DNA from 3 places in the Pseudogracilibacillus sp. SE30717A genome. Region 2 is predicted to be linked to each of the others. Evidence: riboswitches for the same ligand, from Rfam matches in the RefSeq annotation. Region 2 holds a riboswitch; each other region holds the start of a gene.
What was found. A riboswitch is a leader RNA that binds a small molecule or an ion and turns the genes downstream of it on or off. The one in region 2 is predicted to bind cobalamin.

Region 1 (2,277 bases), on a different contig from region 2:
CCTACTAATAATTTGAATATTATTTTTGCTCCATAATAGAGACGCACGGAAACCATCATATTTCACTTCATAAATCCAATCTTTTTTCGGGACTATTTTTGCTGTTGGGATAGGTTGCATTAATTCCATCTTATTTTCACTCCTCAGTTCTTAGTAATAAGTTGTGCTTTTTAAAGGATAAAAATGCAAAAGCATACACAAACTAAATTGAAAAGGAGGCGTCTTTTCATGCATACCATGTGGAAAGGAACCATAAGTTTTGGACTAGTCAATATTCCTGTAAAGATGCATGCTGCCACAGAAAATAAAGATGTGAAATTAAGACAACTTCACAAAGAATGTCAATCACCTATTAAATATCAAAAAGTATGCCCGGTTTGCGACCGAAAAGTAGAAGAAGAAGAAATCGTTAAAGCGTATGAAATTACGAAAGACAAATTCGTTATGTTAGATGAAGAAGATTTAAAAGCAATAAAAAAAGAACAAGGTGATAAAGCTGTCGAAATTCTTGATTTCGTTAAACTAGAAGAAATTGATCCAATTTATTTCGAAAAAAGTTACTATTTATCACCTGGAGATGGTGGTTCAAAAGCTTATTCTCTATTACGTACAGCTTTAGAAGAAACGGGTAAAATAGGGGTAGCTAAGATGATGATTCGTTCCAAAGAACAGCTTGCAGTCATTCGCTTCTATGAAAACATACTTGTTGTGGAAACGATTCATTATCCAGATGAAGTAAGAAACATCAAGGATGTACCTAATATACCGGAAAAAGTAGAAATAGTGACAAAAGAGCTTGATACCGCAAAATTATTAATCGACCAACTGACAACTGCTTTTGATCCTGAAAAATATACAGATGAATACCGTGACTCCTTACTTGATATTATCGAAAACAAGAAAACAGAAACGACTACACCGGTTACTGACAAGAAAAAGCCGGATAATGTGACAAACTTAATGGATGCCCTCCAAGCCTCTTTGGATAAAGCAAAAAAAGAAAAAACAAAACCGAAGAAAAAAACGACAACGGCGAAAAAAACTGCAAAATAATGATAAAGGGGGTGTCCTTTTTGTTTTTTTGGACATCCCCAATTTCTAATTTAAATAAGCATTCCTAATAGTTCATCTTCTTTGCGACCACCTACACGTTCATTTACGATTTCATATGCTTTGTTTAAATTTACTAAATAAGCCTCTTTCACTTCTTTTGCTTCATCTAATTTTTGGATATCATTTTTAAATTTTGTATACCCTTCTTCTAATGAAAGACTCTTTTCTATAACAAGCCTATTCATTATTGTTGTCTGCAATCGCTCGATGAAGTAATTGACTGTTCCGTACAATTTGAACACCTCCATAGTCTTTTTCCACAAAAAAACAACCTCCCTATAAAAGAAGGTTGTTCGTAAGTGTATGATCCAAATCAAAATAAGCCTCGGCGTCTTTATTTAAAAAACACCGCGCTCTTTTACCAACACCTCCTATCCTCCGTAGGAACTGATGTACGAGATCAAATAGGCAGGTCTCCTGGCTCATAATCATCGCTTTTCGATCCTTCCCGTCTTCATAAATATGAAAACAGTGGATTATTTCGAATCGCTCCTATACACAGTTGCGGGACAGCACCGGATTTTCACCGGTTTCCCTTTTAAGCAATAAAGATAATTTCTTTATTACACCTATTTCTCCTATATTCAGTTAATAGCTTAATTATATCATTAAGTTTTTATATTACTATAATCTTTCTAAAGCATTCTCGATAGCTTCTTCCCCTTCTAATACATCAAATGAACAGTTAAACGTTTTTTCATTATCCAAACAGGAAAAAACTATTTTAGCAACATCAGCTCTCGAAATTGTTCCGCTTTCGGATAGGTTTTCACCTATCAAGACTTTTCCAGTGCCTGGATCATTCGTCAGACCGCCTGGTCGCAGAATCGTATATGTTAATCCACTTCTTAACAATTCTTTATCAGCATAATGTTTAGCAACATAATAATGACGGATTTTTTCATTCCATTTCTCTCGGCTATTTGCCCGAAATGCACTTACCATAACAAATCTCTTTATTCCTGCCTGCTCAGTAGCCTCGATAGTTTTCACCGCACCGTCGAGATCTACTAATAAAGTTTTGTCTGCACCTGTATGACCTCCAGACCCTGCAGTAAATACGACTGCATCACAGCCGGCAGCAGCTTTTGCTATCTTTTCAACGCTACCTTCTAAATCTGCCACTACTGCTTTAACACCTTCTTGTTGAAACTTATTTGCCTG
Region 2 (2,277 bases):
ATCCAAACTTCAAAACTTCTTCATTTGATTTCCTAAGTCACTTTCAGTTATGAAATTGATCCTACTGACAAAACTTTCTCTTAAATAAAAAAGAACTCATCCTCGGATGAGTTCCAAATATGAATTATTTCATTAATTGTTGTTGAATAGGAAATCGATTTTTCGCATACTTTTTTAATAAATGTGTAATGATCGGATACAATAACATAATAAAAATTACATTACCTATTGCGTGATACGTATCAAATGGCAGCCCTACAATATAATATGGCCAGAACTTTCCTGCTACTTGATACGTTGTCAGAGAAATGATAACCCCGTAAAAATATCCACTCAAAATACCTATTAAACCGATAACAGACAATGGGATTCGCGGGAAGTATTTTCCAATTATACCACTAATAACTCCAATTAATCCCCATGAAATCACTTGCCAAATTGTCCAAATACCCATACCTAATAAGATATTTGATAAAAATGTAATAATTAACGCGAGTATTAGAGCGGATCCCGGACCAATTAAAATTCCACAAATAATAATTAATGCTGTGACAGGTTGCACATTAGGTATAAAAGCAAGTACAGAACGACCGACAATGCCTAATGCGGCAAATATTGCAAGTAAGGTTAGTTTATATGTATTCAAAACGGTTTATTCCCACGCTTGTAAATCAAAAACAACGTGGTCTCCATCTTCTAATTCATACTCTGTAGCACCAACCATCGCCATTTCATCATTCACAAAATACATCCAAGCTTTTTGTTCATCTTCTTCCGGTGCTACACCGTCGATGGAATTAATAAATCCGCCATCTTCTTCAATATCAAAATTTTCCTTCATTACATCCATTAGAATCTCATTCTCTTCAATTTGAATTTCTTTTTCTGATAGTATTTCTTTTCCTTCATCTTTAGATATAGTGACAAGAACTTGAGTCTCTTGTACTTCTTCTGTCTCTTGATTCGCATTTTCTTCCTGTGTTGTATTTGCGCTATCATTGGAACAACCAATAAGTAAAAATAATGTACTCACTACTGTAAAAATAGAAACCAACCATTTCTTCATTTTAATACTCTCCTTTTTTAGACATAAAAATTAGAAGTACGTTTTCCTTCGAAACGACATTCTTTTTTAGAATTAAGGCAGGTATTCTGACTTCGTAATTCATCCTACTCCAAGCACCTTCCCGTATAATACAGTGGTTTTTCGCTTGTTTCGTCCTTACTTACAGTTGCGAGGACAGTTCTAGATTTTCACTAGATTCCCTATTATGCACAAGTGCACCTTAATTCTTTCCTTGGTATTTAATTTTATTGTGGAATTTTAAAACTGAATGTTGTACCTTCATTTACCTTACTTTTAACTTGAATCGTTCCTTCATGAGCTGAAACAATATGTTTGGCAATTGCAAGACCAAGTCCTGTACCCTTTTTCTTCTTATTCCTAGTCCGAGATTTATCGGCCTTATAAAAACGTTCGAAAATAAATGATAAATCTTCTTCAGGAATACCGCTACCATTATCTTCGACTTCAACATAAAAGTAGCCGTCTTTGGAACGAACAAGAATATGAACAAAACCATCTGGCTTCGTATGTCCCAGTGCATTGTCAATTAAATTAGTGAAAACTTGTTCAATTCTATCTTGGTCAATTGTAATGATATTCTTTTCAATCTCTTTTGTCAATCGTAATTGAATATTATTTTCATCTGCCATTCCAATGAATTTTTTATAAATTCGTTCAATAAATTGTTCTACATCAATAGATTCTAAGTTTAATTCAATATGGCCTGCTTCCATACGTCCAATATCTAATAATTCATTTACTAGACGTCCCATTCGAAGAGATTCTTCATGAATAATACTTGCGAGTTCATTTTTTTCAACTGTAGACTCGGCAATATCATCAACAATAGCCTCACTATAACCTTGCATTAACGCAATAGGCGTTCTTAATTCATGAGAGACGTTTGAAATAAAGTCTTTTCGTAATTTATCTAACTGCCGTTCTTCGGTCATATCTCTAATAACGGCTACTGCTCCGCGTACATATGAATTATCATATAATGGGGTCATAATCATTACCCAATCTCGACCTTGTAAATTGAGTTCTTGCAAAACTTCTTTTTCTTCTTTGATAACTTTTTGAAGAATTAATTGTAAGTCATCAGGAAGTTGGTCCTCATATTCATCAAAGCGAACATTATTTTCAAAATACCAATCTTGTATAAATTGTTCAGCAGGCGGGTTAATAACAATGATTTTACCTTCTCGTGT
Region 3 (2,277 bases), on a different contig from region 2:
TTAGAAGATAAAAATAATGAATTAAATAAATTAGTTCATGATTTGGAACTGAAAGATGAAGAGTTAAACAAATTGGAAAATAAATTTTTAATGGCGTCTGCTCCTGCATCGGGTGGTTCTTTTAATTCTGCAGATGGTAATGGGATTTTAGGTTGGCCAACTGAAGGTGGGTACATCTCAAGTCATATGGGAAAACGTTGGGGTAAAATGCATAAAGGAATAGATATTGCTCGTACGGACCGTAGTACAAGCCCACCAATATTTGCAGCTGAAAGTGGCACGGTAGAAACAGCTGGTACATTAAATGGGTATGGAAATACAGTGATAATAAACCATGGAAATGGAATGAAAACTCTTTACGGTCATATGTCTTCGCTTACTGTCAGCTCAGGGCAGAAAATATCAAGAGGGGAACAAATTGGAGTAATGGGTGCTACAGGAAGATCAACAGGTATACATCTTCATTTTGAGGTTCATATCAATGGATCTATTCAAAACCCAATAAGCTATTTAAACTAAGAAAGCTTGTCAGGCATTTGGTCTGACAAGTTTTTTTAGTATGGAGGCAAGAAGGAAAAGAAGGAAAAGTTTCTGCTAAAAAGCTACTTATTTGAATACCTGAGCAAAAGGAAGGATTGTAAATTGTAAAATATTGTTTTATACTTATAACTAGTGTACTAAAAAAATTAATAGTTTGTGTTTTGGTTTTTTTGCATAAAGCAAAAAATTAAAAAGGAATCAGGTGAAAATCCTGAACGGACCGGCCACTGTAAATGGGAAGCTGCCCTTATAATGCCACTGGTTAAAAAACTGGGAAGGTAAGAGGTAAGCAAAGATCCATAAGTCAGGAGACTTGCCAAAGCATATATGCACTACACCTTCCAGGATAAAGGTTTGCATAAGAGCGGAATTTTCCTACTGTATTTACATGCATATATAGAATTTTCTATCAAACTCTTACCTTTTTCTGGAGGTAGGAGTTTTTTTGTTGAGCGAATGGTATTTTAAACTAAAGAAATAAACTAATAAATTTGATAAGGGGAGAGGAAACTTGAAAGTCATTCATAGAAAGTCGCAACGATGGTTATCGATATTTCTAGTATTTATATTATTCTTTGCATCTGTACCTACTTCAGCAGGAGCAACGAAAGACATTGATGCAAATGAAATCAATCAATTTGAAGTTGAAAATCAAGTAGAATTAAAGAATGAGGAAGAAGTAAATGTAGAAGCTGACCAATCTAATGAAGATATTAAAGAAGAAAAAGAAGACAATAGTGATGAAGAAAAAGACAAAGGTCTAGAATCCACAAAAGATAATAATTCTAAAAAGAGTGAAGAGAAAAATAAAGAAGAGTCGAACGATAATAATCTATCTAATGAAGATAAAGTAAAAGTTAAAAAAGAAGCTATAGAAGAAAACGATTCAAAGGATGAAGCAGAAAAGGAAGAGGACTTAGAAGATCGTAGTGCCGAAATTAAAGAAAAAGTTGAAATATCCGTTCAACATGCAACAGAATATTATAAAGACAACCCTCCAAATTATAAAAGTTATAAAGGATCGCATAGTGACTATTGGACCTATGCTGCATTGTGGGGAGCAGGACTAAAAAATTTAAGAAATGATATCCCTTGGGAATCTGAGGAATCTGCACCATGGGCACGACATACATACTGGTCACAAGGAAAAGATTCTAAAGTAACGAATTCAAACGAAGCTGCAGGAATTATAATTGGATCAATTCTACTAGAAAAAAATCCATATAGATTTGGCAATAGTAATGTCGTTGACGATTTAATAGCAAAGCAAAATAAAGAAAATGGTAATTTCTCTACGCTTTGGGGAGACCCTTGGGCAATGATCGCGCTTGATTTAATGGATGCAAAGTATGACAAAGAGAAGTTAATCAATTTCCTTTTATCTAAGCAATCAACTACAGGAATGTTTGGAGATGCAGATGCAACAGGATGGATTTTAACTGCATTAGCTCCATATTATAATGAACGACAAGATGTGAAAAATGCTATAAATGCAACTGTAGAATATATACATGAATATTATCAAAATAATAATGACGTTCCTGGACAAATGTTTGCAGCAAATTCTAACTCAACTGCTTCCATTATTATGGGGTTAGCAGCTAATGGGGAAAATCTATACAGTACAAAATGGACCACAGAAGAAGGTAATATTGTTGAACAATTCATCGATAATTATCAGCAAAAAAACGGATCTTTTTGGTGGCAAAAAGAACAAGCTGGGGCAATTGCAATGTC

Region 1: linked by a shared signal. The riboswitch ahead of SPD48_RS07730 (hypothetical protein) and the one ahead of SPD48_RS03290 (DUF4430 domain-containing protein) in region 2 are both predicted to bind cobalamin.
Region 3: linked by a shared signal. The riboswitch ahead of SPD48_RS07515 (DUF4430 domain-containing protein) and the one ahead of SPD48_RS03290 (DUF4430 domain-containing protein) in region 2 are both predicted to bind cobalamin.

The regions. Positions count from the first base shown of each region.
Region 1 covers NZ_JAXHDF010000004.1:152,554-154,830, forward strand. The annotation lists gene ligD (DNA ligase D) at 1-129, opposite strand, end outside; gene ku (non-homologous end joining protein Ku) at 229-1,053, shown strand; gene SPD48_RS07730 (hypothetical protein) at 1,104-1,376, opposite strand; cobalamin riboswitch at 1,504-1,701, opposite strand; gene SPD48_RS07735 (SDR family oxidoreductase) at 1,738-2,277, opposite strand, start outside.
Region 2 covers NZ_JAXHDF010000002.1:112,328-114,604, reverse strand. The annotation lists gene SPD48_RS03295 (ECF transporter S component) at 125-646, opposite strand; gene SPD48_RS03290 (DUF4430 domain-containing protein) at 653-1,066, opposite strand; cobalamin riboswitch at 1,126-1,304, opposite strand; gene SPD48_RS03285 (ATP-binding protein) at 1,312-2,277, opposite strand, start outside.
Region 3 covers NZ_JAXHDF010000004.1:100,858-103,134, reverse strand. The annotation lists gene SPD48_RS07520 (murein hydrolase activator EnvC family protein) at 1-519, shown strand, start outside; cobalamin riboswitch at 686-875, shown strand; gene SPD48_RS07515 (DUF4430 domain-containing protein) at 1,052-2,277, shown strand, end outside.